3 regions of the Bradyrhizobium sp. 142 genome follow, and region 3 is predicted to be linked to each of the others. Evidence: riboswitches for the same ligand, from Rfam matches in the RefSeq annotation. Region 3 holds a riboswitch; each other region holds the start of a gene.

Region 1 (10,697 bases), on a different contig from region 3:
GCCATCGCGAATACGCCAGGGTCCCCCGAGGACACGACGACAACCTGCCCGCCTTCGGCAGCCAGCCGCAAGGCCTCGCGTGCGCGCTGCAACTCCTCGCGGTTGTCGGACGGATGCAGGGTGAGACCAGATCGCGGCGGCACGCGCGCGACGTAGGGCGCATAACCTAGAATGTCGGTTGCGGCTGCAAGCGCGACGGAGACCTCGGGCGTCACCAGCGCGTCGCTGCCCGGGCCAAGGCCCGCGATGGTCAGCGTGCCCGTCATTCGGCGGCGTCCAGATGCCGACCCTTGCCGTGCACGAGCACAATTGCGAAATAGGGACAATCGGCGGCATCGATGTCGGCGAGCCGGGCGACACGCTCGCCCGCCATGGTACCGCGCTCGACCAGCCAGGCATCGCCCAGCCTTCCGGCGGCAGCAAGTGCGCGCCGCACCTTCTGGAGATTGCGGCCAGTCTTCATAATGATCAGCGATTCGGAATCCCGCATCCGCCGTTCGAGTTCGGCCTCCGCCAGCGTCCCCATCAGCACCATCATCACGTCATCGCCCAGCGCGACCGGCTGACCCACGGCGTTCCAGCAGCCAACCATGCCGGGAATGCCCGCAATCACCTCGATCTCGACGCGGCCTTGCAGGCGCGAGTGCAGATGCATGAAGGAGCCGTAAAAATAGGGATCGCCCTCGCAGAGCACGACGACATCGACCGCGCGCGCGAGCCGTGCCAGCCGCTCCGCCCATTCGTCGTAGAAGCCGGCAAGCAGGCGGACATATTCGGGACTGTCGAAGGCGATCTCCGTGGTGACCGGATACTCCATCGGATATTCGGTCACGTCGCTCGCGAGCGTGCCCTCGACGATACGGCGCGCCTGGCCGGGCCGGCTCTTCTTGCGAAAATAGGCGACGTGTTTTGCGGCGCGCACGGTCCGGTCCGCGCGCACGCTCATCAGGTCGGGATCGCCGGGGCCAAGACCGCAGCAGATGATGCGTCCCATCGCTATTCGCTCCGGCTCGCCAGCGCGTTGACGGCGGCGACGGTGATCGCGGAGCCGCCGAGACGGCCCTCGACGGTCAGCGCCGGCACCGGCGGATCGGCCATCAGTGCCGCCTTGGATTCGGCGGCGCCGACGAAGCCGACGGGGCAACCGATGATCGCCGCCGGCCGAGGGCAGCTGCGGTCTTCCAGCATGTTGAGGAGATGAAACAGCGCGGTCGGCGCATTGCCGATGGCAACGATCGCGCCGTCGAGATGCGGCCGCCACAACTCCAGCGCCGCCGCCGAGCGCGTGTTGCGGATGGATTGCGCGAGCGCAGGAACGGCCGGATCGCCGAGCGTGCAGATGACGGCGTTACCGGCCGGCAATCTTGCGCGCGTGATTCCTTCCGAGACCATGCGCGCGTCGCACAGGATCGGTGCGCCTCTCTGCAACGCCGCGCGCGCAGCGGTTACCATGCCGGGCGTGAAACGGATATGCGTCTCCAGCCCAACCAGGCCGGCGGCGTGGATCATCCGCACCACCACCTGCTCCTCATCCGGCGTGAAGCGTGCCAGATCCGCCTCGGCCCGGATGGTCGCGAAAGACTGCCGGTAGATCGCCGCGCCATCGGTCTCGTAGACGTACGGCATCAGTGCCCTCCCATCAGGATGGAGGGATCGCTGACGATGTCGGCGCCGTTCAAGCCACGCAGCACCGGCTGATCGCGCGTCGAGCCGTCGCGGACGAGATCGAAGCCGGCGCTGGTCGCAACCAGCGTCACTGCCGAGGCACCGGAACGGGCACAGCCTTTGGCGCAACCGGAAACGTGAAGCCGCGTATCGGCGGCAATGCGCGGCGCAAGTGCGGCCGCCAGCGCGCGCGCATCGGCATGCGCCTCGCGGCAGCGCGGAGCGCCGCTACAGGCGATGACGCGCAGCGCGGGATCGTAGGGCTCCGTGATGAGGCCTGCCGTGCTCGGCATCTCGCGCTTGCCCTCGCTCAGAACCATCCGCCATGGCGTCATGCGCAGCGCATGTCCGGATCCGGCGAATTGACGGAGCGTCGAGTGCAGCATCTGCCCGAACGCGACCCCAACCATTACGCCTTGCGGATAATGCCCGGGCTGTAACGCAGCCATCACGGGGGCAGGCTCGGTCTCACCGCGCAAGGCCACGGGCAATGCTACACCGGCCGCGATGTGGGCGGCCATGCGCCCCCGCCCGGCTTTGGCACCACCGGAGACGATGAACCAGTTTGCGAGCGCAAGCGCCGTGCTCACTGCCGCTCCGCGTGCGACCGATCGGCCGAGCGTCGCGCCATCGGCCCGCACCAGCAGCCGGCCGCCACGATCGCGTTCGATGCGAACGTCGGCGGAATCGCCGGCCAGCACGCGCGACTTCCCGTCGTCTATGGCGAAGCCGAATTTGGTGGGCAGCGCGAGTGCGCTGTCGGCGAGCGCTTCTTCAAGCTCTGCGGCGAGCGACTGCGTCTCATCACTGGGGCTCCAGAACGGCGTCACCAGGATGTTGCGCCGGGCTTCGGTGTCGGCGTCGTGGTCGAGCACCCCCAGCGACGCGAGTCCCTCGAGCACTAGCCGATGCCCCTGTTCGTCGACGCCCCTAATCTGGAGGTTCGCGCGACTCGTCACGTCAACGAGGCCGTTGCCGACGCGTTCAGCAAGGTCAGCAAGTCCGGCAACCTGTGCTGCTTCAAGACGCCCACCGAAAGGACGCACCCGGACCACGAGCCCATCGCCCGATTGCATCGGCCGCAGCGCACCGGGACACCAGCCCTTGACCGAAAACGCGCTCATGACGCCTCCCGCAACGAAGCCGCGATCGAATTACGGCGCGTTCGCCAGAGTGAAGCCTCGTGCAAGCGCGTGAAGCAGGTCTGCATCGCGGCCAGAGCCGCCGGATTTTCCTGCGCCATAAAGGCGCGGACGCCGTCGTCGCCGAGCGTGGCATCGTAGTAGAGATCGAACAGATGCGGCGGCACGGCTCCGGCCAGATGCGCGAACGCGGCCATATGCACGAGCGTCGCCGTGATCTCGGCAGCGCCGCGAAAACCGTGGCGCATCATGCCGGCGATCCAGGCCGGATTGGCGGCGCGCGCGCGAACCACGCGCGAGATTTCTTCGGTCAGGGTGCGCGCATGCAGCTCGTCGGGACGAGTCGCATCGAGATGATAGAGCGACGGCGTAGCCGCGCCGAGCCTCGCGGCGGCGGCCGCAACACCTGCTTCGTGAGCAGCATAGTCGGCGGCGAGCAGAAGATCCGTTTCCGGCAAGTCCTGAACGTGGACGAAAGCGTCGGCAGATGCGAGCCGCGATTCGATGCCGGCGCGATCCGGCTTGATCGCGCCGTCGGCGGAGAACGCCCAGGACGATGCCGACAGCCAGGCTTCGCCCGCCGCCTCGCGGCTATCAGACGTGAAAACGTCCGGGATCGACGACAGACCGACGCCATATTGTCCGGGGCGCGGCGCGAACACGCGGGATGCGCGATGGCGATAAGGATTTTCGTCGCCCTCGTCCTCGCGCGCCGAGAGCGCCTCGGCGGCGGCTTCAAACAATTGCGCCAGTTCTGCAAAAACATCGCGGAACAGGCCCGACACACGCAGCGTGACGTCGATGCGGGGGCGGCCGAGCTCAGCCGGCGCGATGATGTCGTAGCCGGTCACGCGGCCGGACGCATGATCCCAGCGCGGCGCGACGCCGGCCAGATGCAGCGCCATCGCAAACTCTTCGCCCGCCGTGCGCATCGTTGCCGAGCCCCAGAGGTCAACTACGAGTCCTTTCGGCCAGTCGCCATGATCCTGCAAGTGACGGCGGAGCAGCTCTTCCGCGAGCTTGATGCCTTGCGCATGCGCCGACGGCGTCGGCACCGCGCGCGGATCGACCGCAAAGAGATTGCGCCCGGTCGGCAGCACCTCCTGGCGCCCGCGATAGGGTGAGCCCGACGGTCCCGGCGCAACACGCCTGCCCGCGAGTGCCGCACTCAGCGCGTCCCGCTCGGCATCGCCGCAGGCGCCGCGGCCGAATACGTGCAAACCGTCGCCGAACTGACTTTCCTTGAGATCGCAGACGAAACGATCGATCCGTGGGATGGCTTCCGCCGGTGCGGCCGACGCATCGAGGCCGAGATCGTCTTCCAATCCGGCCACACGAGCTTCGTCGCGAATCGCAGCGATCAGTCGCTGGCGGCGGGCGGGATCCAGACCATCGGCGGTCGAATATTCGTCGAGGAGTTGTTCGAGCCGGCGCAGACCATCCGGCACAGCGGACGCGGCAAGCGGCGGCGGCAGATGGCCGATCGTCACCGCGCCCGTGCGCCGCTTGGCCTGTGCGGCCTCGCCGGGATCGTTGACGATGAAGGGATAGATGATTGGCAGATCGCCGATCAGGGCTTCCGGCCAGCAGCTTGATGACAGCGCCACGGATTTTCCGGGCAGCCATTCCAGCGTGCCGTGCGCGCCCATGTGCACGGCGGCGTCGATGCCCTGCGCGCGGAGCCAGAGATAGAAGGCGACATAGGCGTGGCGCGGCGTGCGCGCTAGATCGTGATAGTCGGCACCGCGGGTAGTCGCGTCACCGCGCTCGGGCTGGACTGCGATGATCGACTTGCCGCAAATGATCGCGGCGAAGTGGAACGCGTCATCGCGGCAGCTCGGATCATCTTCCGGTGCGCCCCAGGCACGCGCGAGATCATCCTGCAAATCCTGTGGGAGACGCGAGAGAGCCGCGCGATAGTCGGCGACGTTCCAGGTCAATAGCCGGTTCAGCAGGGTCTCGCCGAGCGCTTGTATCGGCACGAGGTCGTAGCCGGCGCCAGCCAGGTCCGACAGCAATGCCTCGACCGAGGCGAGCGCATCCAGACCAACCGCATGCGCGATCTGGTGCGGGCGTCCCGGATAGTTCGAGAGCACGATCGCCAGCCGCTTGTCGCTTGTCCGCTTCTCCGCAAGCCGCTGCCAGGCCGCGACGCGCGCGGCGACGGCCTTCACCCGCTCTTCATCCGCGCGATGCGCAAGGTGCGAGAATTGCAGATCGGGATCGCGCATCGCGGCCGACTTGAAGCTCACCACGCCCGTGAACAGGCGACCATCGACCTCGGGCAGCACCACATGCATCGCAAGATCGCCGGGCGACAGGCCGCGTAGCGATCCCTCCCAGTCCTCGCGCCGCGCCGTCGAGAGTGCGACCTGAAACACCGGGCATGGAACGGCATCGAACGGCGTCGTGCCGTCATTCCCCATTGCCGAGAAGGCCGTCGCATTGACGATCGCGGCGGCGGGATCTTGTGCGAGATGAGTTCGCAACCAATCCGCGACGCCCGCAGCCTTCAGCGAGGTGACGAACACGCCGTAGGCGTCAAAGCCCTCGCCGCGCAGCGCCGCGATCAAGGCATCGATCGGACCTGTATCCGCCGCGGTGAGATACGAGCGATAGAAGGTCACCACCGCGCGTGGCTTGCCCTCGCTGGCCATCGGCGCCGCAATGACACCGCGCGCTGGATCATAAAAACCCATATCGGGAACGGTGATCTCGCCGACGACCGGCCCGGCATAGAGGCCGGACGCCAGCCCAAGCTGCGCGATCGCAGCTTGGGCTGCGACCGGGCCGCCGGTGTCGCAGAGCACTTTCAGCCGGCGCAGCGTCGAGACCGGCAGGGTCGAGTAGGCGTCTAACCGCGCGTCGTCGCGGCCGTCGGCCGGCAGTACGGCCAGCACGATGTTGCGCTCCTTCGCCAGCTGATGCAGGGCCGCGAGCCCATAGGACCAGTAGGACAAGCCGCCGATCAAGCGCACCAGAATGCCGCGCGCCTGCGAGAGCGTGCGCTCGATATAGGTGTCGACCGACAGCGGATGGCGCAGCTCCGCAAGGTTCGCCAGCCGCAGCGACGGCAGGCTGTCACGGCCGCGCCGCCAGCCGGACGCGAACGCAGCAAGATCAGAGTCCGAAAACGAGAGCACCACGAGATCGGCCGGGTTCTGGCCGATGTCCCTTGGCGTCGCGGTCTCCTCGAGACCGCGGCTCTCGCGGAAGACGACGTGCATCAGATGCCAGATCCTGAAAAACCAAATCCCGCCTTGATCGCGGCCTCGTCGATATCGCCATGCTCGCCGATCACGACGAGTTTTGACTGCCGCGCGCCCGCTCCCCAGGGCTTGTCGAACTGGTGCCGCACCCGCTCGCCGACCGCCTGGAGCAGCAAGCGCATCGGCTTGCCCGCCACTGCGATATAGCCCTTGGCGCGCAGCACATTCTGCTCTCGTGCGAGACGCTGGACCGACGCGACCAGCGCGTCGATATCCGTGACCTCCGGAAGATCGATCACCACGGAGGCAAAATCGTCGTGCTCGTGCTCTTCCTCTCCGTCATGATGGGAGGGACGCGCCGCGAGATCATTCTCCGCAGCAGCGCCGAGACCGAGGATGAGGCGCGCGTCGATGGCGCCGTCGGTGACCGCCAGCATCGGCACGCTGCGCGACATCTCGGCCGTGATGGCAGCCCTGGCCGCTTCTAGTCCCGCCGCGCCGGCCAGGTCGGCCTTGGTCAGCAGCACGATGTCGGCGCAGGCGATCTGATCCTCGAACACTTCCGACAGCGGCGTCTCGTGATCGAGATTCGCGTCCGCCGCGCGCTGCGCTTCGACCGCGTACGGGTTCGGCGCGAAACGGCCGGCGGCGACAGCCTCGGCATCGGCGAGCGCGATCACGCCGTCGACGGTGATGCGCGAGCGGATCTGTGGCCAATCGAACGCCTTGAGCAGCGGCTTGGGCAGCGCCAGGCCCGAGGTCTCGATCAGGATGTGGTCGGGCCGCACCGGCCGCGCCAGCAACCGCTCCATGGTCGGAATGAAATCATCGGCGACGGTGCAGCAGATGCAACCGTTGGCAAGTTCGATGATGTTCTCTTCCGGGCAGCTGGCATCGGCGCAGGATTTCAAAATGTCGCCATCGACGCCGACACTGCCGAACTCGTTGACGAGCACCGCGAGCTTCTTGCCGTTGGCATTGGCAAGCAGATGCTGGATCAGCGTCGTCTTGCCGGAGCCGAGAAAACCCGTGACGACGGTGACCGGGACTTTTGCAAGCGAATTCATTCGGCGGGCTCCGGCAGGGCGGCGATGGGAGGAATGCGGGCAAGCGATTGCTTGCGGAAGATTTCGGGCCGGCTGCGCCAGGGCACGATGCCATCGGGCGCGCTGGCATAGGCCGCGGCGCCCGCAATCACGTCGCACGCATGGGCTTCCGACAGCCGGCCGTAGACATAGGACCAGCGGCCCGGCGCGCTGAGCGCGACCGAGCAACCCTGGCTACAGGCCGACAGGCATTCGACGGGAACAACGATAACGCCATCGGGCACGCCGGCATCGAGAATCGCGCCGTGCAGGCGCTTGCCCGGCGCGACCTCGCCCTCGCCAAGCGTCTGGCCGGCACGGCAGGTGATACAGACGTGAAGTGTGACGGTCATCGCCTCTTCCAGGATAAACAGCGGGAGGCGATGAGGCGCGCGAACCATTCTTGCGAAGGCCCGCTTCCCCGTCGCGGAACACCCCGTCCGCCGGTCCAAAACTTCCGCGCTGGCAGGTCTCCCGGCTTGCGGAGCAGGGCTTTCGCCCTTCGATCCCCGCCTTCCCGATCCCCGCGGGGGTCAGTGGCTTTGGGCATCTCTCCGGTCACGGTCGCGGGGGCGGCTGCATTTTGGACCCAAATCTTGCTGATTCGGACCCTATCGCATTCCCTCTTCGCCTGTCGTAGGACAGGAACCAACACCGGCCCACCATTTGCCCACGGCCGCCACTTGTCAAGCCGAAGGACCCTGTCCGATGACGCCTGAACCGGATACCCGAACGGTCGAGGAAACCGACGCCCGCCACGCCGCGAAAATGGCCAAGAAGAAGATCGCCCGCGACAAGATCATGGCGACCAAGAGCGGCGAAAAGGGCCTCATCATCGTCCACACCGGCGCCGGCAAGGGCAAGTCGTCCTCCGCCTTTGGCATGATCGTGCGCTGCGTCGCCCACGGCTTTCCTTGCGCGGTCGTGCAATTCATCAAGGGCGCATGGGACACTGGCGAGCGGCGCCTGCTCACCGGCCATTTCGGCGATCTCTGCCAGTTCCATGCGATGGGCGAAGGCTTCACCTGGGAGACGCAGGACCGCGCGCGCGACATCGCCGCTGCGCGTGCCGGCTGGGAGAAGGCCAGGGAGCTTATTCTCGATTCCAGCTTGCGCATGGTCGTGCTCGACGAGATCAACATCGCGCTGCGCTACGACTATCTCGACATCGCTGAGGTCGTCGAGTTCCTGACAAAGCACAAGCCGCCGATGACGCATGTCGTCCTCACCGGCCGCAACGCCAAGGACGAATTGATCGAGATCGCCGACCTCGTCACCGAGATGACGCTGGTCAAGCATCCGTTCCGCTCCGGCATCAAGGCGCAAGCCGGCGTCGAGTTCTGAGACCTCGCGATGGCGCGCGCATTGATGATCCAGGGGGCCGGCTCGGACGTGGGCAAGTCGCTCATCGTCGCCGGCCTTGCACGTGCCTTCACACGCCGCGGCCTGCGCGTGCTCCCGTTCAAGCCGCAGAACATGTCGAACAATGCCGCCGTCACCGTTGACGGCGGCGAGATCGGCCGCGCCCAGGCACTCCAGGCGCTCGCCGCCGGCACCGAACCGCACACCGACATGAACCCGGTGCTGCTCAAGCCCGAGACCGATGTCGGCGCGCAGGTGATCGTGCAGGGAAAACGCGTCGCAACCGTGCGGGCGCGTGAGTATGCGGCGATGAAGCCACAGCTGATGGGCGCGGTGCTGGAGAGCTTTGAGCGGCTGAAGGCACGCGCCGATCTCGTGCTGGTCGAAGGCGCCGGCAGCGCGGCCGAGGTCAATCTGCGCAAGGCCGATATCGCCAATATGGGATTTGCGCGCAAGGCCGATGTGCCGGTCGTGCTGGTCGGCGACATCGATCGCGGCGGCGTCATCGCACAACTCGTCGGCATCAAGACGGTGATCGATCCGGATGATGCCGCGATGATCCGGGGTTTCGTCATCAACAAGTTCCGCGGTGATCCCACGCTGTTCGACGACGGCTACAGGTTGATCGAAGAAAAGACTGCTTGGCGCGGTTTCGGCGTGCTGCCCTGGTTTGCCCGCGCCGGCGAGCTTCCGGCCGAAGATGCGCTGGGCCTAAGCGATGCGCGAAAGCCGGGTCAATGCAAGATCGCCTGTCTTGCGTTGTCGCGCATCGCCAACTTCGACGATCTGGATCCACTCAAGCTCGAGCCTGGCGTCGATCTCATGATGGTGCGTCCGGGCGAAGCAATCCCCGGCGATGTGCATCTCGTCATCATCCCCGGCTCCAAATCGACGCGCGGCGATCTCGCTTTCCTGCGCGCGCAAGGCTGGGACATCGATCTCGTGGCCCATCACCGCAGAGGCGGCCATGTGCTCGGCCTCTGCGGCGGCTATCAGATGCTCGGACGCAGCGTCGCCGACCCCGACGGGATTGAAGGACCGGCCGGCGAAACGCCGGGTCTTGGACTTTTGGATGTGACGACAGAGATGAGCGCGCAGAAGACGCTGACGCGTGTCTCGGCCGTGCACGCGGCCACGGATCTACCGATCCAGGCCTACGAAATCCACATCGGCCAGACCGATGGGCCCGATCGCGCCCGCCACTTCGCGCGGCTCGACGGCGCGCCGGAAGGCGCGATCTCTGCCGATGGACGCGTGCAGGGCAGCTATCTGCACGGCCTCTTCACTTCGGACGATTTTCGCAAGGCATATCTCGCAAGGCTCGACATTCCCGCCGGCGACGAGCCGTATCACGCCAGGATCGAAAGCGCGCTCGATGCGCTCGCCGATCACATCGAAACCCATCTCGATGTTGAAGGCTTGCTCGCGTTAGCGCGCTAAGCGTTCAGCGCGAAAGAACCTCGGCGAGACGTGCCCATTCGACTTCGCTGCCCGGCAGCCCTAGGCGCAGCCATGTCGGTTGCTGCGCGAAGACGCGGGACCAGATCCGACCACGCGCAAGTTTTTCCTGCGCGGCGGGCGCGTCGGCCGTCTCGTAGAGACGAAACAGGGGCGTGCCGCCAGCGAGCCGCCAGCCCTGCGATTGCGCCATGGCGTCGAGTCTCAGACTATCGCGCGCGAGGCGCGCTGAGGTTGCTCTGGCCCAATCGTCATCGCGCAACGCTCGGCGACCAATCGCAATCGCCGCTCCCGATATTGGCCAGGGGCCAGACATCGCCGCGAGTCTCGCAATGTCGGCCGCATTGCCAAGCGCAAAGCCGAGCCGCAGGCCGGCGAGTCCGTAGAATTTTCCAAAGGAGCGCAGGATCAACAGCTCTGCCCGCTCCGCTTCCGAAGCCAGCGACAAATGCGGAACGGCGTCGGCAAAGCTCTCGTCAATCACGAGGCGGCCGACGCACGGCAGCAGCGCCAGCAGATCCTTCGGTGGATGGCACCGGCCATCGGGATTGTTGGGATTGACGACAATGGCGAGGTCCGCGCCCGCAAGCGCGTCGAGCTCGCTGACCTGTTCGACCTCCCAGCCCGCGACGGACAGGACCGCAGCATACTCGTTATAGGTCGGCGCGAGAATGCGCGCCCGGCCGTGCGGCGCAAGCTGCGGCAATAATTGTATAGCGGCCTGCGCGCCGCTCATCGCAATGATCGGCGCGCTCGTGCCATACGCGTGCTGCGCG
Region 2 (10,697 bases), on a different contig from region 3:
GCGCAACTAACAAAGCCAACCGGCGCGCTCGGCCGGCTCGAGCAGCTCGCGATCGAGCTCGCCGGCCTGCAAGCGACCGAGCATCCGCGTGCTGCGCGAGTGCCGATCATCATCTTCGCCGGTGATCACGGCATCGTCGCGCAGGGCGTCTCGGCCTATCCGCAAGAGGTGACGATTGCGATGATGGCGAATTTCGCCTCGGGCGGTGCTGCGATCTCGGTGCTGGCACGTGAATTGGGTTCCGGCCTGGAAGTGATCGACGCCGGCACGCTGGCCCAGGAGGGTATGGCGGGCGCTGTCACCGACAAGCCGCGCAACGGCACCCGCGACTTCAGCGCGGAAGCGGCCCTCGAGCCGGCAGAGCTGGCATTCGCCTTCGAAGCCGGACAACGCGCAGTCGCGCGCGCCGAAGCCAGCCGGCCCGATCTTCTGATTTTCGGCGAGATGGGCATCGGCAACACCACGACGTCAGCGGCAATTGCCGCAGGCCTGCTCGGCGTGAGCGCCGAGGAGATCGCCGGCAGCGGCACCGGCGTCGATGCCGCCGGCCGCACGCACAAGGCGCGCGTGATCGATGCCGCGATCGCGCGTCATGGGATTGCCGGTGCATCGGCCGAAAAGATCCTGTGTGCCGTCGGTGGTCTCGAAATCGCGGCGATCTGCGGCGCGATCATCGCGGCCGCGCAAGCCCGCATCCCGATCCTGATCGACGGATTCATTGTCTCGGTCGCGGCCCTGGCGGCGGTGCGCCTCAACCCGACGTGCCAGCCGTTCCTGCTGGCGTCGCACCAATCGGCGGAGCAGGGGCATCGGCTGGTGCTTCGCGCCCTGAACGTCCAGCCGTTGATCAGCCTCGATCTCAGGCTCGGGGAAGGGTCGGGCGCCGCGATCGCGCTGCCGCTGGTGCGGCTTGCCTGCAGTCTTCACAACGGCATGGCGACGTTTGCGCAGGCCAATGTGCCGGATCGTCCGGCCTGATCCGGCTCAAGCCGTGCGCTGATTGACGGAGACGACGCGCCAGCCGGTCGCGAGCCGGTCGATACGCGTGAGAGACAGTGGATCGATCACGAAACGCAGGGCCGCTTCCGGCGTCAGGTCGAGCGCGATGCACAGGGCGGCCCGGATCGTGCCGGAATGCACGACCAGCGTTGCGGATCCCGCTCCGACTCGCGACAGGCCCAGTCGAACGCGCGCGACCTGATCCTCGAAGCTCTCGCCGCCCGGTGGCCGAGCGCGCGCCGGATCGCTCCAGAATTGCGCATAGGCCTCGCCGCCCGTCGCGGCAAGATCGTCGTGCCGCCGACCGGTCCAGTCGCCAAAATCCTGTTCGTTCAATTCGTCCACCAACTCCGGTTCGAGCCCGAGCGCGCGCGCCGTCTCGACCGTGCGCCGTGACGGGCTCGCGTAACAATTCGCGTCCTGCGGCAGATACCGCCGCAGCCGCTCCAGCTGCGCGCGATCGCCGAGGCCGGCCGGCGCGTCGGCGGCATGGATCGTCCCCGCGACGCCGTCGACGGCCGCATGACGTACTAGCCAGAGGAAGGTCTCGCCCTCCATGCGAAAATATCCAAGAAAAGTTGGTCGCTGTGGCAACAACGCCGCAACAGGCACATTGACTCCATCTGGGTCGTAATCCTAGATGGCCGTGACGGTTTCCCCATCCGGGGATGAAAAGGGAATGCGGTGCGGGGACGTTGTCCCCAATGCCGCGGCTGCCCCCGCAACTGTAAGCGGCGAATCTTGCGTCACGAGCCACTGGGTATCTCGGTCCCGGGAAGGCGACGCTGAGGTGATGACCCGCGAGCCAGGAGACCTGCCGTCAGCCGTGGTCACACGCGAAGATGTCGGTCGGGGAGTACAGACATTCGGCTTCATCGAAGGCTGACAAGCCAAGGGTGAGACCTCGTTCGCTGTGACGTGCCACTGACGTCATACCGAGGTCTAAAACCATGTTTTCCGTCCGTAGTGTGCGACCGCGTCATTTTTTGCTCGCGTCTGCTGCCCTTACGTCGTTTGTTGCCGCTAATATCCCCGCTGCGTTGGCGCAGCAGGTCCGCGACCCGCTGCCGCCCGTCGAGGTCACCGCGCCTGAACAGTCCCGCAGGCCGGCCAAGCCAGCCCGACGCGCGGGACAGGGGGCGCGTCGCGCGGCGGCGAGCAGGCCGGCTGCAGCACCGGCCGCGCCGACGCCGGTCGTGCCGGCTGCCACGGCGCAGACGCCGCTCAACACCAATGCGGTCGCCGAGAGCGCCTCGCGCCTCGGCCTGACCGTGCGTGAGATCCCGGCAACCGTCGAGGTGATCTCGGCCGAAACCATGCGCGAGCAGGGCTATCGCACTGTGTCTGACGTCGCGCAGGGCGCGGTCGGCGTCACCTCCGGCGACAATCCGGCCGAGCCTTCGGCCTTCTCGATGCGCGGCTTCACCAACAGCCAGATCAACACGCTCTACAACGGCATCAAGATCGGCCCGCAGAACATGACCTCGCGAATCGCCGACACGGCTAATCTGGAAGCCGTGGAATTTGTGAAAGGGCCGGCCTCGTTGATCTCGGGCGAGGGCGCCGCTGGCGGCGCGATCAACCTCGTCACCAAGCAGCCGCACACCGGACCGATCCGCAACGAGGCTGACGTTTCCTGGGATTCCCTGGCTTCCTTCCGGGCGCATTTCGGCTCTGGCGGCAGCACCAACGTCCAGGGCCTTGACTACCGCTTCGACCTCAGCCGATCCTCGCTCAACGGTTTTGTCGACGACACCAATATCAAGACGCTCGATGTCTCGGGGCAGCTCAACTACCGCATCTCCGACAGTCTCAAGATCTGGGGCGCGATCGAGTACCGCGAGGATCGCTCGAAGGCCTATTGGGGCGTTCCGCTGGTGCCGATCGCCTTCAGCGGCTCGCACGCCACGACCGGTATCGTCTCGGGCAACTATGTCTCGAACTATAACGGAACGAATCTCGGCGCTGTCACAATCGACGACCGCACGTTCAACACCAACTACAATGTCCTCGACAATCGAAACGTGGCGCAAGAGGTGTGGCTGCGCGGTGGTTTTGAGCTGAAGCTGGCGCCTGACCTGACGTTGAAAAGCCAAGCCTATGGCTACGGCGCCGAGCGAACTTGGTTTAACAATGAGATCGAGGCATTCAACTCTGGTACGAACACGGTCGATCGTGAACGGTTCTATGTCGCGCACAGCCAGCGCCTGGTTGGCAACATCACCGACCTGACCTGGGATGCGAACATCGCAGGCTTCGACAACCGCCTGGTGACGACGCTTTCGTCAAGCTATCTGGATTTTGTTCGGCCGGGAGCCGCAAATTTCCCCGGCGACTCCGTTTCGCTGGTCGATCCCGCCCGCGGCTACTACGGCCTGCTCACGACGCAGCAACAGACCGCGCGCATCGACAACGAGGCGCTCTCGTTCGAGGACCGGCTGAAGCTCACGCGAAGCTTCGCCCTTGTCGGCGGCCTGCGCGTGGAGCATATCGGGCTCGATCGCAATTCGACCGACCCAGCCGGGCTGGAGAAGGCGAACTTCCCGTTCTCGAAATCCTGGGCCCCAGTGACCGGCCGCATCGGCTACACCTGGGAGGCCGTTCCCGGCTTGACCTTCTTCAGCCAGTACGCCACGGGCGCCGACATCTCGGCCAATAACATCTTCCTGCTCGCGCCGACCCAGCCGCTCAATCTGACGACCGCACGCACCTACGAGACCGGCGTCAAGCACCTGTTCTGGGACAACCGGGCGGAGTGGTCGTTCTCGGCCTACGATATCCTGCGCAAGAACGTCTATGCCGCCGCGGGCGGCATGCAGCTCAACATCGCCGGACGCCAGGAATCGAAAGGCGTCGAGCTCGCCGCCTCGGTGCGCCCGATCGAGCCTTTACGGCTCTGGGGCAACATCGCCTATGTCGATGCCCGCTATGCCGACTACAATTTCGCCGGCGGCTCGTTCTCGGGCAATACACCGCCGAACGTGCCGCGGATCGTTGCGAATGCCGGCGCGTCCTACCGCTTCTTCACACCGTGGCCGGTCGAGCTCGGCATCGTCGGCCGCCATGTCGGCGACCGCTACAACACCGATGCGAATGTCGTGACGCTGAAGGCCTACACCGTGGCCGATGTCTACGCCTTCGTCGATATCCCCAAGGCGGTATTCTCTGCGGTCGACCAGGCCCGCCTGACCTTCCGCGTCCGCAACATCGCCGACAAGCGCTACGCGATCTGGGGCGATCCGTTCTATCCCGATCAGATCCTCCTGGGCGCGCCGCGCACCTACGAGATATCGGCCGCGTTCAAATGGTAGGGCGTTGAACCCATGATGGGCGCGATCATCCTGCTGCACCGCTGGCTCGGAATCGCATTCTGCGTGCTGTTCGCGATGTGGTTCGCGACGGGAATCGTGATGCACTTTGTTCCGTTTCCGTCGCTGACGGAAACGGAACGGTTTGCCGCTCTTGCGACGGTGGATCGCGAGCGGGTCACGATTACTGTTTCTGACGCGGTGGTCGCCAGCGGCATCGCCGATTCCACGCGCGGTCGACTGATCCAACGCAGCGATGGACCGGTGTACATCGTCTCGGGAGCGTCATCTGTGCGCGCGGTCCGCGCCTCGGACGGAGCCGACGCATCGGTAACATCTGCCGAACTTGCGCTCGCCCTGGCGCAGAATCATGCCCGCAATCGCGGGCTCGATGCCGAAAGCGCAACCATCCTCGCTCACGCAGACTATGATCAATGGACCGTGCCGAACGGTTTTGATCGCCACCGACCGCTGTTTCGTGTGGCCCTTGGCGATGCCGCCGGGACGGAGATCTATGTCTCCTCGCACACCGGCGAAATCGTCCTGGATACGACACGACGCGAGCGCGGCTGGAATATGGTCGGTAGCGTCCTGCACTGGATCTATCCCACGGTCCTGCGAAGCAACTGGGCGCTGTGGGATCGCGTGGTCTGGACATTGTCGCTGCTGGCCCTGATCGCGGCGGTATTGGGCACGGCGCTCGGAATCGCCCGAATCAGGATTCGTAAGCGGCGAATCTCCTCGCCATACCGCGGTTGGCATGCCCTGCATCACTTCATCGGCCTCGTGGCGATGGTGTTCGTGCTGAGCTGGATCTTAAGCGGCTGGCTTTCCATGGATCACGGTCGGCTGTTCTCGCGCGGGCAGTTGAGCGCGGCTGAAGCCGGCGTGACGAATGCTTCGCCCGACTGGACGACAGCCGCATCGCTCGATCGGAAGCCGATACCGTCAGCCGCCCGCGAAGTCGAATGGTTTGCCTTCAATGGCAACCTCTATCGACGCGAGCGGATTAGTCTCGGCGAGCAAGCTCTGATTGGGGTAGGCGAAGCTGCGCGTAGCGGACGGACGGGATTTTTGAATGCGCGCGAAGTTCAGGGTTTGACGATGCGTCTTGCCGTTGGATGCGACATGCCGTCGGTTCTTGCCGGTGACGACGACTATCCCGCACAGTCTATCGTCCTGGGTGCGCCCATTTATCGCTCTCGCTGCGGCAACCTCTGGTTCGATGTCGACGGGGCCAACGGGAGCGTGCTGCAAAGGCTGGATTCGTCGCGTCGGGCCTATCGCTGGTTCTACGGCGCGCTGCATACGCTCGACTTTCCGGTGCTGCAGGCACGCCCGCGTCTCCGCGACACCCTGATCGTCGGCTTATGTATGCTTGGGCTGGTGTTTTCCGCCACCGGGGTCGTCATCGGCTGGCGGCGTCTGCGGTCCTCTGTGGTTGCCCGAGTTTCGAGCGCAAATGCGCCCGCCGGGGGTGGTTGAGGCAAGTCAATCCTCGTGTGACCGTCCATCGGTTCGATGCCGGTCTGCGCTGCTTTCGAGAATCGCAGGTTGCGTCGGCATCGGCTTCCCGCCGATGCGGCAATAGCACTCTTACTGTTCGTACAATAAAGAGAGGCTGAGCCGACCGCCATGCATAGCTCGTGGGCGCCCGAAGACACCGCGGCGATCGTTCGATCGCCTTCAAATTAGACAGAAGATTGGTGGGGATTGGGTCGCAGTGCAGCGCGCGCCGCGTTCGGCGCGGGAGAATCCGTGGTGCACAGCACTTTTTTCAGGTGGAACAGTCCGCGTTCCCTTGCACTCTTTGCGAGCACCTCTGCACCAAAACGTGCAGCCGGTGGCGACGGGCGCGGCGTCCCTTGGGCGCTGGTCCAGTGGCTTGCGGCAAACTCTGGCACTATCCGGAGCCCATAGCTCTGTCGCACGCTCGCAGGCGGTGGCATGACAGGGTGCATGATGGGCAGTTTCAGTTCGGCATTTGGACGTCGCGATGGATGGGAAGCACCCGGCGTCCGGTCCGGACGTCATCCGTAGCTGATCCCTGCACATGAGCGATTCCGCCAGTCATTGGGAAGTCGGCACCGATATCGGTGGCACCTTTACCGACATCATCGCGATCCGGCGCGATTCCGCGGAGACGCGGATCGCGAAGGTGCCGTCGCGGCCGCAGGCTCCTGTTCAGGCAATGCTCGAGGCCATCGAGGCCGTGGGTCTGCGCAAGAGCGAGGTCAAACGCTTCGTGCACGGCACCACGCGCGTGACCAACGCCATCGTCGAAGGCCGGCTGCCGCAGGTGGCACTGGTCGCGACCGACGGATTTGCCGATGTGCTCGAGATCGCGCGCTACCGCCGGCGCGATCTCTATCGTCTCAACGTCCCGCCGAAATCGCCGCCGCTGGTGCCGGCTGAACTCTGCTTCGGGCTCGCCGAGCGTCTCGATCACGAAGGACGGGTGCTGAAGGGGTTGGATGAAGCGGAGATCGAGCGGCTGATCGGGTGGCTGAAGCAGACCGGCGTCCAGAGCGTCGCGGTGGCCCTGCTTCATGCCTATGCCAACCCGCTGCACGAAAAGATCCTCGGCGAGCGTCTCAAGGACGTCGTCGCCCACGTCTCGCTGTCGCATGAGGTCAATCCCGAGGCGCGTGAATACGAACGCACTTCGGCGACCGTGTTCAACGCGGCGGCGATGCCGATCGCGGTCGAATACCTCAGCGAGTTGGAGCAGCGGCTGCCGATCGGCGCCGGCTTGCAGGTGTTTCATTCGGCCGGTGCCATGGTCCCGATCTCGGCGGTGAAGCGGCGGCCACTGGTGATGGCGATGTCGGGGCCGGCGGCCGGTGTGTCGGCCTCCGTCAGCATCGCGCGCCAGCTCGGCACCTCGCGCATGCTGACCTTCGACATGGGCGGCACCACGACGGACGTCTGCCTCATCGTCGATGGCCAGGCCGAGATGACGGACGGCCGGATGCTCGGCGACAAGCCGCTGCGTCAGCCGATGCTCGCGGTTCACTCGATCGGGGCGGGCGGCGGATCGATCGTGCGCAACGGGCCCGGCGGCCTGACGGTTGGGCCGGAGAGCGCGGGCTCCGAGCCGGGGCCGGCCTGCTATGGCCGCGGCGGCACCGAGCCCACCATCACCGACGCCAATGCCGTCCTCGGCTATCTCAATCCCGAGACCAAGCTCGGCGACCGCATTGGCATCGACATCAAGGCTGCCGTCGGCGTCATAGAGCCGATCGCGCAAGCCTTGGGGCTGAGCATCACCGAAACGGCGCTCGGCATCATCAAGGTCGCTAACGCAACGATGGCCCGCGCGCTGCGCCGCGTCACGGTCGAGCGCGGCATCGACGGGCGCGATTGCACGCTGCTCGCCTTTGGCGGCGGCGGCCCGATGCATGCCGCGGGTCTCGTCGATCTCTACGGCATTGAATCGATCGTGGTGCCAAGCGCGTCGAGCGCGTTTTCCGCGCTGGGCTGCCTCACCGCCGATTTCAGCTTTCTCCAGCAGCAGACGTTGCGCGCGGCGCTCGACGGCATCGATCTCGGTCGCGTTTCGGAGCGGATTGCGACGCTGATTGGCGATGCCTCGGCGCCACTGATCGCCAATGGCGTCGCGCAAGCCGAGATCGATGTCGAACTGGCCGCCCTGATGCGCTACGCGGCGCAGAACGATGCCATTCCGGTGCCATTCACGCTGCCGCTCGACGCGACGCGTCTGAAGACGGATTTTCTGGCGCGGCATCACGAGCTCTTCGGCTATGCGACGAACGAGAGCTGCGTCATCGAGTCGGTGCGGGTGCAGGCGCGCCGCCCATCGACGACCGTTGTGAGCCGGCCGTCGACTGTGGTCCGGGCCGCGTCGACCGGTCGTCGAATCTGCTCATTCGAAAGCTTCCATGACATTGCGACCGCGATCGTCGACCGCGCCGCGGCGTCCGATGTGGTCAGTGGTCCCGCCATCATCGAAGACGCTTGGTCGACCGTTGTGGTGCCGCCCGGCTGGCAAGCAAGGCCAGACGCCACCGGCAACCTGTTCCTGACGCGGGGAACGCCATGAAGCTCGACCCCTTCGTCGTCGAAGTCATCAGGCACGGGTTCTCCGCCGCGGCCGAGGAGATGAGCCTGGTGATGACGCGCTCGGCGCGCTCGCCGCTGCTGCGGGAGGCCGGCGATCTGTCGTCGGCGATCACGGATGCTCGCGGCGGCCTGGTCGGGCAGGGCCGCGATATCCCGATTCATCTCGGCGCAATGGCCTACACGATTCCCGAGCTGCTGAAGGTGGTGCCGGCCGACACCCTCAACGACGGCGATGTGCTGATCTACAATCTCGGCGCGCTCGGCGGCAATCACCTCAACGACGTCAAGGTCGCGCGTCCCGTCTTCGTCGACGGCGAGATCGTGGCGTTCGCGGTCAGCCTCGCACACTGGCCCGATATCGGCGGCACCTGGCCCGGCAGCTATTTTGCCAAAGCCATCGACACGTTCCAGGAGGCGATGCGCATTCCGCCGGTGCTGATCGCGACGGCGGCCGGCGTCAGCGCGCCCATCATGCAACTGCTCAAGGCCAATGTCAGGGATCCCGAGGCCTGCGAAGGCGATCTGCTCGCCCAGATCGCGGCGACCAAGGCTGGCGAGCGGCGCATCGTCGAGCTCTGCCGCGCGCACGGCAAGGCGGTGTTCACGGCGACGCAGGCGCGCTTGCACGATCTGTCGGAGATCGAGATGCGCGAGGCGCTTCGCGCACTGCCGGACGGCGTCTATGAAGGCGAGGATTATCTCGACGACGGCGGCGTGGACAATGCGCCGGCGCGCATTCACGTCAAGATCACCATTGCCGGCGACGAGGCGACCTTCGACTTGTCCGGAAGCTGCGACCGCGTTTCCAATTTCTGCAACACGACGCCGTTCATGGCACGCTCCGCCGCTGCCTACGCCGCGCGCATCATGAGCGGGCGCGACATGCAGCAGAACGTGGGCGCACTGCGGCCTTTGACCATCATCACGCGCCCGGGCTCGATCCTGGAGCCGGGCTGGACCGCCTCGGTTGCCGCCGGCAACCACGAGACGTCCATGCGCATCGTCGATGCGATCTTCCGCGCGATGCAGGACACGATTCCGCAGCATTTGTCGGCCGGCGGGGCGACCACTGCGGGCGTGCTGTTCTTTGCCGAACCCCGCCAGAACGGGTCATGGCGCATGCTGTACGAAGTTCACGGCGGCGGCGAAGGCGCGCGCCACGATCGGCCGGGCATATCGGCGACGCGGGTGCATCTGTCCAACACCTCGAACACGCCGGTTGAGGTGATCGAGGCGAGCTACGCGATCCGCGTCGAACAACAGACCATCCGCCAGCATTCGGGTGGCGCGGGCACCTATCGCGGCGGCGACGGCGTCGTTCGCGCCTACCGCATTCTGGCGAAGTCGATGCACCTGACCACCTGCATCGAGCGCATGGTGATTCCGCCGTTCGGCATGCAGGGCGGCGAGCCCGGCAAGCCGTGCCGCATCTCGCTGATCCGCCAAGGCGCAAGCGTCGCAATCGACGGCAAGTCGAACCTGGTGTTGCAACAAGGCGATCTCGTCACCATCGAAACCTGCGGTGGCGGCGGCTACGGCGCGGAGGCCGCGGAAATGAAGGAGTTACGATGAGCAATTTGCTGCGAACCGGGCTCAATGCGGGCGAAGCTGCGCCAATGACCGTGGTTGGTGGCGAGGGCGTCTACTTCCATCTTGCGGACGGTCGCCGGCTCATCGACGGCAGCAACACCGGCGGCGGTCTCGGACACCGTCATCCTGCGATGGTGGAAGCAATCCGCCGCGCGGCGGATACGCCGGTCGTGAACGAAGGCTGGACCTGGGTCGGGCGCGAGCAGGCCGCCGACGATTTGATGGCCATCGCGTTCAAGGGCGAAGAGGATTGGGTCGGCGCGGTCCGGTTCTGCATCAGCGGCAGCGAGGCCAACGACATGGCGCTGTCGCTCTGCCAGGCACTCACGCAGCGCTCCGCGCTCGCGACGCGCGAACGCGCTTATCACGGGCTCACGGGCCTGTCGCGCAGCATGACGGTGCAGCCGCAATGGCACGGTGGGCTCGCGGTTCACGCCGGCGGATCGCAGCGGCCGTCACCGATGGCGCCGGTGCGGATATTGCCGGCGCCGGCCGGCGCGATCCATGGCGCGCCGGCCAACAATGCGCCTCCGAGCGAATATCTGGCGGACGCGACGCGCCTGCTCTCGGACACGGCGGCAACGATCATCGACTACACGCAAGGCGGGATCTATTACGACGGCGCGTATCAGGACGAGGTGGCGCGCTGCGCGCGGGCGGCCGGCTCATACTGGATCGCGGACGAAGTCGTCACCGGCGCAGGGCGCGCCGGACGCT
Region 3 (10,697 bases):
ATCTGGATTTGTTTGATATCCAGAATTGTATGGTGCCCAGGAAAGGACTCTTACCTCCAAGTCATCGACCGGACACCACTCCGGTCGAATCGCGCCAGTCACGGCGGTCCGCGCCATGCCTGGCGCACCAAAAAAACGCCCAGCCTCCTCGGGAGGCCGGGCGAAAGTCACGCAGGAACAACGCTGCTTTACGCATCGCACCAGCTTTCGCCGGTAGGGAGGACTACCGGCGATCGATTTACGGCGAGGGCATTCGCCGTCAAACAACGAGAAGCGGATATCACTCCGCGCGAAATCTGGAGCCGCTTGCCTTCCGCTCCTGTCGGAAACTTCACGACTTGTCCACCACTCGCCCGCTGTCCGGTTGGCACGGCAGTACCTTGATCGAGCTGGGATCCTTCGCGCAAGCGGTTTGGCCGCCGTGCCCTGAAACACAAGCGGCAGTTTGCCGTCGCGCAGCAGCATTTGGCACCCCCAAACACCAACAACGCTCGATTATCTTCCGGAGAGCGTGCCAAGGCGCCAATTTCGTATGACATTCCGTAAGGGCGGTAAAATAGATTGTTGTGATGGGACGCATCCACGCGATGGATAAATGAAAAATAGCGCTGTGCTTCGCGTCGAGCGTTGACTTCGGAATATGTGACCTGACCAGGCATCGCCGGCATGCTGTCCGCCGTCGGATCGAAAACCGAGCTTATCGCCGGCTGTATGCGACCGCCTCCGCCGGCGCCGGCCGGCATTCGCAGGCGCTGGGAACTTTGGGAGCTCGCAAGGACATCGTAAGCCCCCAAAGCGCGTGCATCTTATTCACAAGCGCGTTGGCGAAACGCTCCGCACCATCATGGCTCAGCCCGCAACTCGCGTGCGGCGGCCACCATATTGACGAGCGCGGGACGCACCTCCTCCCACCTTCGCGTTTTCAGTCCGCAGTCGGGATTGATCCAGAGCTGCCGATCGGAAACTCGCTGCCGCGCCAACACAATCAGCTGCTTGATTTCCGCCGCTGCGGGAATGCGCGGTGAATGAATGTCATAGACGCCGGGCCCGATCTCATTGGGATATTTGTAGCTCTTGAAGGCCTCGAGCAATTCCATCTTAGAACGCGACGTCTCGATTGAAATGACGTCAGCATCCATTGCTGCGATCGCATCGATGATTTCGTTGAACTCGGAATAACACATGTGGGTATGGATCTGAGTTCCGTCGGCGACAGCGGAGGAGCAAACGCGGAAGCTGTCCACTGCCCAATCGAGATAGTTCCTCCACTGCGATTTGCGTAGCGGCAATCCCTCCCGCAACGCAGCCTCGTCGATCTGGATCATGGTCGCTCCAGCCGCCTCAAGATCGATGACCTCATCTCGGATCGCAAGAGCGATCTGACGGCATGTCTCGCTCCGCGAGATGTCGTCGCGGACAAACGACCAGTTCAGGATCGTCACCGGTCCGGTCAGCATAGCCTTGACGGGTTTCTTGGTCAGAGACTGCGCATAGCGCCACCATTCAACGGTCATCGGCTTCGGCCGGGAAACATCTCCGAACAGGATAGGCGGACGAACGTACCGCGACCCATAAGACTGAACCCAACCGTGCTTGGTGAAAGCGAATCCCAACAGCTGCTCGGCAAAGTATTGAACCATGTCATTGCGCTCGAACTCACCATGTACGAGCACGTCCAGGCCGATATCTTCCTGCCACTGCACGGTACGGGCTGTCTCCGCTTTCAGAAGCTGCTCGTACTGCGCGTCATTCAGCGCTCCCCGCGCATGAGCCGCACGCGCATTTCGGACGTCGACCGTTTGCGGGAAGGATCCGATGGTTGTCGTTGGAAACATCGGCAATGCGAACGCGACGCGCTGGACGTCGGCACGCTGGGTGAACGCACTGCGACGGCGACGCATGCTATCGTCGATTGCGGCCATTCGTCCGGCGACATTCGCATTGTGAATCTCGGGCGATGTTTCGCGGGTCACGGCTTCGTCCTCCGAAAGCGCAAGTTCATCGGCCACCTCGGCAGCATGGCCGGCCAGCGCTTTGCCCAATATCGAGAGTTCCTTGATCTTCTGAACTGAGAACGCCAGCCACGTCTTCAGATTGGGATCGAGATCGGTCTCTAGCTCAATGTCGATCGGAACATGAAGCAGCGAGCAGGAAGGAGCAATCTGAACACGGTCCCTGCCCAGCTTTTTGACCATAGGGGCAAGTTGGTCGACCAGCGCCGCAAGATTGGAGCGCCAGACGTTGCGACCATCAACGACGCCTAGCGAGACCACGAGATCTCTGCGGGCTTTGGCGACAATTGCGTCCAACTGGTCGGGTGCCCGAACCAGATCGACATGAAGCCCGGCAACGGGCAAGGCCAAGGCTGTTTCAAGATTGTCGCCGATAGCGCCGAAATAAGTGGCCAGCATGATTTTAAGGGCCGGCACAACCTTTGCGAAATGAGCATAGGCCCGGCGGACAGCCGCCCGCGATGCTTCGTCGACGTCCATCACTAGGCATGGCTCGTCGAGCTGAACCCATTCAGCACCGCGCGAGGCTAGTTCGCGGAGAACATCGACATAGACTGGGAGGAGCCTATCAAGCAGCGACAGCGGATTGAATGCGGGATTTGCGCTTTTGCCGAGCTTCAGGAAAGTGACTGGGCCAACTAGGACGGGGCGCGTTTGGTAGCCGAGGCTTTTTGCCTCCTCATATTCCTCGATCGGCTTTCGAGAGGAATACTTAAAGATCTGATCCTGGTGAAATTCCGGCACCATGTAGTGGTAGTTGGTATCGAACCACTTCGTCATTTCCTGTGCGGCTACGCCAGGCCCATGCTGAGCGTGACCACCGTCCTGAGCGCCACGCGCCATGGTGAAGTAGGTCTTGAGCGACACAGGACCTTCGGTCCAGCCGTAGACGTCGGGAATGGCGCCGACCATTACGCTGGTATCGAGCACATGGTCGTAAAACGAGAAGTCATTCGAAGGAATGACGGTCGCACCGCGGGATTTCTGCCGTGCCCAATTAGCGGCACGAAGTCCACTCCCCGCCTCGAGGAGCTCGGCTTCGCTGGAGTTTCCCGCCCAGTAGCTCTCAAGCGCGAATTTGAGTTCGCGTCGTGGGCCGATGCGTGACATCCCCAGTGTGGCAACGGGAAGCGAAAGAATAGACATAGCTCAGACCCCATAATTGGGGCAAAGGCCATGGCGGACGCATGCAGCGAATATCGCGTGAGCGACAGCTGCTTGGCGCACACCGGGACACCCCGCCCGTGGACGATATATTGTCGAGGCAGGTCTCCTGGCTCGCGGGTCGTCGCTGCTATCCGGCCTTCCCGAAGCCGCATGGCTTCAGTGACTTCGTTGGACAGCGGCTCGCCGCTTACAGTTGCGGGGGCAGCGCCGGCATTGCACCGGCTTCCCTCTTAGCTCCGGATCAAACGAAATCCGGAGACCACGACGGCTGGCATTATGCGCACGAGGATCGATCCGTCAACCTACTGAGTGTCGCTGCGATATTGCCCAAGCGATTGCGAACTGTACTAGGTAGGCTACAACAAACTTACTCCCGGCCTCGTGAAAACGCGTGGATCTGTGGAGGCTCCGCTTGTGAATGCGTCCGCTCAACACCCTGTTCGCGTAGTCGGATGAGCTAGCGCGAGCAGAACGAACGCGCCCGGGCGCTTTCGACATCTGCGTGATCGCGACAAAGCCTGGTCTTTTCCGTCAGCAGCTTCTCGAACTCGCCCGTGAGGAAGTTGCGATCATCCTCGGCCGGCATCCGTTTGATCACAGCGCGATGAGGCTCCTTAGGAATTGCAAAGGCCGGATTACTCCAGGATCGAACGGATGATCAGGTCGGACTGCCTGTGTTCGGCTGACCCCGCGACGAGCCGCGAGCTCGATCGCGTCCGTGGCGTTGGTCAAGATGATCTCCTGGCCAGGCACTCACCTGCTGAGCGACTTTGGCGCGCGCCTTCGTTGTGTCCGTCGCCGCTTGGCGGGTGGTGCAGCCTGGACGTTGGCCTGCGCGACATCGCAGGAACAGTTCCGGACCTCAGGATGCACGCTGACTTGCGAAACTGGAGTAAGCGGCGAAAGCGCGGGCGGCGGGATCGTGCTATAACCCTAGACTCCATGCACTCGTGCACGGTGACCACGGCCAAGCGGATGCCGAGCTTCTCGCACGTCTTCAGGATCTCCGGACCGATCTCGTCGCGCGAGAAGACCTCTCTTCGGCTTCGGCCGTGACGTAGCTTTAGATATCCTGCAAATCGATCTTGCGATATTCGACGCCCGTCCACCTCGCCTCGGCTCGTCAGCCAGCGACGATAAGCCTCAACGCGGCGACTGGAGCATCGAGGCGGCCTTGTCCTTATTCGAGACAAATTTGACCGTGTCCTCTGACAGAGCCCTTCGAGGGCTTCTCGGAGTCGATCAGCGCCTTAAGGTCATAACGATGTTGATCGACCTCGATGCGCCCCATGCGGTCGGCGGCCTCCTCAAGCTCGACATCTACTACTTCGTTCGCGAAATCGAGCGGTGAAGCCGTCTGGACGCGGCTGCTTATGCTGTCTTAGACGGGACACAGGTGTCAGGCACCGGACAGACGACCGCGCATTGCGGCGTGTCGGAATGGCCCTCGCACTCCGTACACTTTTTGGCATCGATAACGTAAATGTCACGCTTGAGGCTGATCGCCGCGTTGGGACACTCGAACTCGCATGCCCCACAAACGGTGCATTGCGAAGCGACGATCTTGTAAGCCATGCCTTCCGACTCCTTGGCGAGCGATGCCATTGGCGATCCCTTTCAAATGCCGTGCCAAACACAGACGCGCTCAATGATGGGCAATTTGCCCAATTGTGCTGTCCCGGGTCTGAGACCATGTTGCATCTGCGACAGCAACGGGCCACTTCAATTTCAAGCTATGCGAGCCCTCGGGCCCTACTCCGAGAGCCAGTCGACCGCTGCGAGCTTCCGTCGGTTTTGTCTGGCATGGCAGCGCGGGGCCAAGCGACGCTCGACGATTCCGAAACTGGCGGCGCGACTAAAAGCCGCGAGCCGACGCACGTCTACGCCGGATCTCGGCAAACCTCCGGTCACACGCCCTGACTGGAGGTTTTGTGCAAGCCTCGCTCACGGCTGCAACGTTAACTCCGCGGATTGACTCGCTGGAGGCTTGCCAAAACGGGTTTGTGCTACAATAACCTTCGGCGTCGCTTCGGAGGGAAATGAAGTTCCGCCGGGAGGAGCGATACTGGCTTTGCAAAGTGACCGATTTAATTGCAGTCAGCCGCATGCCTGGTGCCGAGTAGGCATGGCGGCGCGGGCGAGCGCTGGTACGCTTTGCCTGGCTGTGCTCAGCCACTCCTCATGCAACTATTTTGGACGAAGTGGAACAGGGCTGAAAGATGACTGTGCAAATTGCTTCAGCGGCATGGCCTTTCCGAACAGATGGCCCTGCGCAAGGTCGAAGCCGAGTTCGGTCACAGCGATCAGGTCGGCGTGGCTCTCCACACCTGCGGCAACGGTGCGCACACTGTACTCTTTAGCTACTTTCCGGCGCAAAAATGAAGTGCGCGGTTGCTGTGGGAGAATCGCTCAGGGCCTGGAAACCTGCAAGGCCGGACGGATTTGAAATTGACAGGGGCGACTGCGATCTGATTCATTCTTGTGAATGATTCGAGATCGATCCCTTCGAGCGCGCGAGAAGCTTGTCGGCAAGCTGCCGGTCACCGGCGAATTGCTGCGTGGCTCGCTGCTGGAACGCACTGTCCGACATACCAAAGACTGCCCGAAATGCGCGCGTGGCGAAGGGCACCGGGTGTTTGTTCTGACGGTCACCTATGCTGGTGGACGCACGCGGCAACTCAGCGTGCGTCGCGAGCGCGTCGCCGAGGTTCGCCGCTGGCTGGACAACTATCAGAAGCTGAAGCAATCGATCGAGACCATTTGCGAACTCAATCATGATTTGCTGCGTCCGGAGCCGCGTCGAATGCGCTCGGGAGGACGGCGTGATTAAGATGCGGCGGGCACAGCTCAGCTTTGGCGATGGGTTGATCACTGAAGAAGTGAGCGATCTTCGCGAAGGTTGGATGGAGCACGCCGACCGGGTGCTGGCGGATGAACAGATCGTAGCTGCAGTGTACGAAGCGCTGGCGAGACGGCATCCCAAGAGCCGCAGTCGTGGTCGGCTGGGCGCGCCGGCCGAGATGGTGTTGCGCTTGTTGATCCTCAAGCACATCCGCAACTGGAGCTATGGCGTGCTGGAGCGCGAGGTGCGCGCCAATCTGGTGTACCGCGACTTCACCCGCGTCGGCGCCGGCAAGACGCCCGATGCAAAGACGATGGGACGTTGGGGCGTGGCGGTGGGGCCCGAGGTGGTCAAGCAGATTCACCAAAGGCTGGTGAAGCTGGCTCAGGCCAATGGGTTGGCGGCCGGGCGCCGAATGCGCGTGGACACCACCGTGGTGGAGACCAACGTCCACTATCCGACCGATTCGAGCTTGTTGGGCGATGGCGTGCGAGTTCTGATCCGCACCATGAAAAGGATTGGCAAGATCGCCGGAGAGACTGGCGCCAAGCTGTGCGACCGCAGTCGCAGCGTGAAGCTGCGGGTCCTGGACATCGCCCGGGCGGCGCGCTCCAGAGCTAAGCAGAGCCGGGAGAAGCTCAATCGATCCTATGGCAAGCTGCTCAATGCGACCAGTCGAGTGGTGGGACAGGCGAAGCGGTTCTCCAAAGAGGTCGCCAGAGGAACGAAGCGTGCGAGGAACGTCCTGCAGCAGCTGGTGCTCGACGGCCTACGCCAGGAGCTCGACGCGATGGTGCCGCTGGTCAAGCAAGTGATGAAGCAGACGAGAGCGCGTATCTTCCGTGGCGACACACACGCCGAAGGCAAGATCCTCAGCCTGTTCGAGCCATCGACGGAGATCATTCGCAAAGGCAAGGCCGGCAAGCCGAACGAGTTCGGCAAGATGGTGAAGTTGCAAGAGGCCGAGGACCAGATCGTGATCGACTACGAGGTCTATGATCGGCGTCCGAGCGATTCGGATTTGCTGATTGCCGCCATCGAGACGCACCGAGCAATGCTGGGGCGTCCGCCGCACTTGGTGGCAGCGGACGCCGCATTCTACTCCGCCAAGAACGAGGCAGCGGCGAAAGCCCAGGGCGTCAAGCGCGTCTGCATTCCCAACCGTTCGACCAAGAGCCCCGAGCGCAAACGAGAGCAGAGGAAGCGCTGGTTCCGCAACGGACAAAAATGGCGGACCGGGTGCGAGGGACGCATCAGCGTGGTCAAGCGGCGACACGGGCTCGATCGCTGCCGCTACAAAGGCGATGCCGGAATGAAGCGTTGGGTCGGGCTGGGCGTCATCGCCGACAACGTCGTCAACATCGGTCGCACAATGGAAAAACAATCCGTCCAGTAACCACCTCAACCTAAGCAAACTCAGGCCCGCCGCTCACCCCGGCGGGTTTTGTTTTGCGGCAACCCATTGACCTCAATCCTGGAAACGTCAATTTTGCGCTGAGAAGTAGCTAGATCGACGATATGGCGGCACACCGTTCGCTTCAGGGGCCCATTTCCGCAACCGGCGACGTACTGCCGGTCCACTTTTAATTTCATGAACGGGAATTTTTCGATCCCCATCAGCTGCGGCCAATTGGCGCCGACATTGTCGATTACAAGGCCAATGTTGTGAAAGCGAACCTCACGCGCGACCTCGATCAGGAGATCTAGGTTCTGGATCGCTTCCTCGCTCTCGATTTCAATCGTCAAGCCGCCGAAAGCGGGGTGCGACGGCATGCGCTGACAGAGATCGCGTACCGCCTGCGGGTCAATCAGGAATGCTGCCGGGAGATTGATGGAGAGATCGATCGAAGTTTGCTGCTCCAGAAGATACTGCCAATCCTTGATCGCGCGGTCGATCACGAACTGCGACAACTCCCTAAAATGCGGATCGTGAGCCTCCGGGATGAAATAGGCTGGTGGAACAACGCCCCAGGTCGGGTGCCGCATTCGCACAAGCGCCTCGGCGCCGCGGCGGCTGAGGGTACACGCGTCAAAGTTCGGCTCATACCAGAGCTCAAGCCAGCCAGCGTGTAAGGCTTCTCCGACATGGACTGCGGGACGGGGCGCCGGCTCTCTGGGCAAGAGCATGGCGACCCGATCGCGCAGCGTCTCGGCTGCAAACGGCGTCCTCAGCGGCGGCAGCATATCAAGTCCATATTCGCCCCCGACCTGCTGCACTGCCGTCATGACGATCGACTCGCGGGCGCCGAACGCCAGCACTCTGCCTGCAAATTCTTCGCGTACGAGTATCTCGAGCAATCGTCCAGGCTCGATGCGATCCGAGCCAATGCCGAGCAGGATCAGATCAGGGAATTCCGTGCAGAGTACGTGCGGCAGCTCGTCAGCAGTCCCGCATTCGCTGATAACAAACCCCATATCCTCCAGCACATCCCGTAGAAACGCGCGCAGATGCCGCTTGCCGACGGCCACGCACGCTCGCGGCCGCACCTTACGCTGGCCGAAGATTACAGGTTTCCCTCCGACCAGTTCGGCCTGCCCATGCTCCATCGCAACCACTCCCGTTCCGTGACGGTCCCTTAACCGAGGAGCGAAGGTCCAAACAAGCAGTGCTTGCCATTATCTTTCGATTCTTCGAGGTAAGCTTAAGATAGTGCATTAGCGTGCAAAATCTTTCGCGATGTTGTTCAGACGATTTTGTCGGGCGCACGCGTATGATACCTGCCCCGCTTCGCGCAATTTTGTACGAGTGACGCACGCGAGTTTGGGAATCTCACCTTCAGACGCGCCGAGCTGATGCGCCCTATGGCACGGCGATTATCATGCTGCAAGATCTACTGAATCGAGTCGCTCGTGAGTGACGATCGGCAATCACTCTTACGAAATCTTTGATCGGCATGGCCGGCCTGCCCACGCGCGAATGTGCAGTCTCGTGGATTTCCTTTCAATCGAAGGAAGTCCATCATGAATTCGCAGTAGGTCAAGCCGCAGTCGATTCTGAGAACGGCAACAGCTTGCACTTACCGCACCTCTGTTGCTTATTGCGAGTGCGGACGTCCTATTCCCTACCGAGCTTGATAGTTGCTCTCAGTTGCATTTTCTGTATCCTTCTGAACATGGATTTCCTCAAGAGGGACTAGAGGGACAAATATGACGGGTGTTCGTGTTGGCGCTGAAGCGCAACGCCTGCCCCACGGGGGCACGGCTTTGCGCAAAGGCGTGCCAGGAGATGAGAACGCGATCGCAGAAGCCGTCGAAAAGCTACTTTCTGAATTAGGTGGCCCCGGACCAGAGTTCAGTCTTGAAGGCGCGACGCAGGCGGCTTTGCGCCTGATTCAGGATCCCGAAGAGGGCTTCATTTTTGTCATCGAGGAACAAGCCACGGGGCAGATTGTAGGGGTCGCTGCCATCTCGGCCGTACAGGCCGTGAGAGCAGCCGGAGCGTACGGTGTGCTTCAGGAGCTATGGGTTTCTCGCGACTTCCGAAGCTCTGACCACGGTCGGCATCTGCTCGAGGCGGTACATTCGGAGGCGAAGCGCCGAGGCTGGCAGATGATTGAGGTTGCGTTGCCCCCGGATGGCTATCCGGCCTTAGAACGGGTACGCCGTTTCTACGAGGAGAGGGGATATCGGGTTGGAGGATTGCGCGCGCGCAAGAGGCTATGACAGTACTGCGATCTCTGCTCCACACAGTTAAAAGTGCTCCTGGGCCTATCAGTAAAGACTTTCAAAGCAGCAAATCCTGCTGCTTGTTGGTTCTCAAAACGAACGCTCCAACGCGTGCGTCGCGGCCGAGGATGATCGAGAACCTCGACGCTGATGCGGTGCTTATTCCCACTGCGAGCGGGTTACCTCTTCGACCTTCTTGGCGGGTATCAGCCATCAAATCGTTCTTCATGGTGCGAAGCGATACGATGGTCTTCTCAAGGCTCGTGGACCGCGAGCCGAAACCGGCCCGGCTAAAAGGCGCGGAGCCAGGTCGGCGGCGGCCCGTTGGGGGCGAAGCCCGACCCAGCCTTACAAACGATAGCCGAGTCGCTCTTTCGTGCTTCCCACACAATGCGACGTACTGACGCCGTTTCGGATCACCGCACACAAATGCGATCCATTCGTCGCCAAGTACAATGCCTCGGCAACTGGCAAGCCAATCATCTACCGGGCTCCTTCCTGCATCTTGATTCGGTGGACCGTCGCGTGAAAGGATTCGGTACCACCTTGTCACTCCTGCTGGCTAACGTTCAAGGAAGGTGAGCGAGATCAGCCATCAACACTGATCCGGTAGAGGATTCCGTAATGAGCAATGTGCCGTTTGCCGCCTCCAATACGAGGTTCGTGCAGGTCGCCCCAGCGCAGGACTTGATGCGGGCGATCGTTTCGCCGTTCGGCACCATGACGAAGACGTGGCCGAGGGAGGCGTGAGCGACAAAGAGCCGCCCTTTTTGATCCATCGTCAACCCGTCAGGACCGCTGGTCCCGAAGAACAAGCTGAACCGTCCCACCTTCGCAACCCCGCCGTCACGCATCAGCGGCACGCGCCAAATGCTGTTGTCGCGCGTCATTGCAACGAACAACACGGCCTCGTCGGGACTGAGCACCAGCCCGTTCGGGCTTGGCCCGTTCGAAATCAGGCAATCGAGCCGGCCGTCAGGACGCAGTCGGAACACCCGGCCGGTCGGATC

What was found. Region 3 has a riboswitch for cobalamin ahead of metE (5-methyltetrahydropteroyltriglutamate--homocysteine S-methyltransferase). Riboswitches for the same ligand answer to the same signal wherever they lie in the genome.
Region 1: it holds a riboswitch for cobalamin, as region 3 does, so the genes downstream of both, IVA82_RS18650 (DUF1636 domain-containing protein) here and metE (5-methyltetrahydropteroyltriglutamate--homocysteine S-methyltransferase) in region 3, are expected to answer to the same signal.
Region 2: it holds a riboswitch for cobalamin, as region 3 does, so the genes downstream of both, IVA82_RS18565 (TonB-dependent receptor) here and metE (5-methyltetrahydropteroyltriglutamate--homocysteine S-methyltransferase) in region 3, are expected to answer to the same signal.

The regions. Positions count from the first base shown of each region.
Region 1 is NZ_JADPKQ010000200.1:84,627-95,323, forward strand. Features, by position in the region: gene cobJ (precorrin-3B C(17)-methyltransferase) at 1-266, opposite strand, end outside; gene IVA82_RS18625 (precorrin-2 C(20)-methyltransferase) at 263-994, opposite strand; gene IVA82_RS18630 (precorrin-8X methylmutase) at 997-1,626, opposite strand; gene cobG (precorrin-3B synthase) at 1,626-2,789, opposite strand; gene cobN (cobaltochelatase subunit CobN) at 2,786-6,034, opposite strand; gene cobW (cobalamin biosynthesis protein CobW) at 6,034-7,083, opposite strand; gene IVA82_RS18650 (DUF1636 domain-containing protein) at 7,080-7,454, opposite strand; cobalamin riboswitch at 7,548-7,769, opposite strand; gene cobO (cob(I)yrinic acid a,c-diamide adenosyltransferase) at 7,810-8,445, shown strand; gene IVA82_RS18660 (cobyric acid synthase) at 8,455-9,903, shown strand; gene cobD (threonine-phosphate decarboxylase CobD) at 9,908-10,697, opposite strand, start outside.
Region 2 is NZ_JADPKQ010000200.1:66,512-77,208, reverse strand. Features, by position in the region: gene cobT (nicotinate-nucleotide--dimethylbenzimidazole phosphoribosyltransferase) at 1-978, shown strand, start outside; gene IVA82_RS18570 (histidine phosphatase family protein) at 985-1,557, opposite strand; cobalamin riboswitch at 1,633-1,836, shown strand; gene IVA82_RS18565 (TonB-dependent receptor) at 1,950-4,310, shown strand; gene IVA82_RS18560 (PepSY domain-containing protein) at 4,323-5,792, shown strand; gene IVA82_RS18555 (hydantoinase/oxoprolinase family protein) at 6,361-8,370, shown strand; gene IVA82_RS18550 (hydantoinase B/oxoprolinase family protein) at 8,367-9,962, shown strand; gene IVA82_RS18545 (aminotransferase class III-fold pyridoxal phosphate-dependent enzyme) at 9,959-10,697, shown strand, end outside.
Region 3 is NZ_JADPKQ010000495.1:12,498-23,194, reverse strand. Features, by position in the region: gene metE (5-methyltetrahydropteroyltriglutamate--homocysteine S-methyltransferase) at 843-3,158, opposite strand; cobalamin riboswitch at 3,258-3,458, opposite strand; gene IVA82_RS44730 (hypothetical protein) at 4,375-4,530, shown strand; gene IVA82_RS44725 (4Fe-4S binding protein) at 4,551-4,754, opposite strand; partial or broken gene IVA82_RS44720 (diguanylate phosphodiesterase) at 5,367-5,540, opposite strand; gene IVA82_RS44715 (hypothetical protein) at 5,653-5,955, opposite strand; gene IVA82_RS44710 (ISNCY family transposase) at 6,011-7,417, shown strand; gene IVA82_RS44705 (EAL domain-containing response regulator) at 7,438-8,568, opposite strand; gene IVA82_RS44700 (GNAT family N-acetyltransferase) at 9,169-9,684, shown strand; partial or broken gene IVA82_RS44695 (SMP-30/gluconolactonase/LRE family protein) at 10,257-10,697, opposite strand, start outside.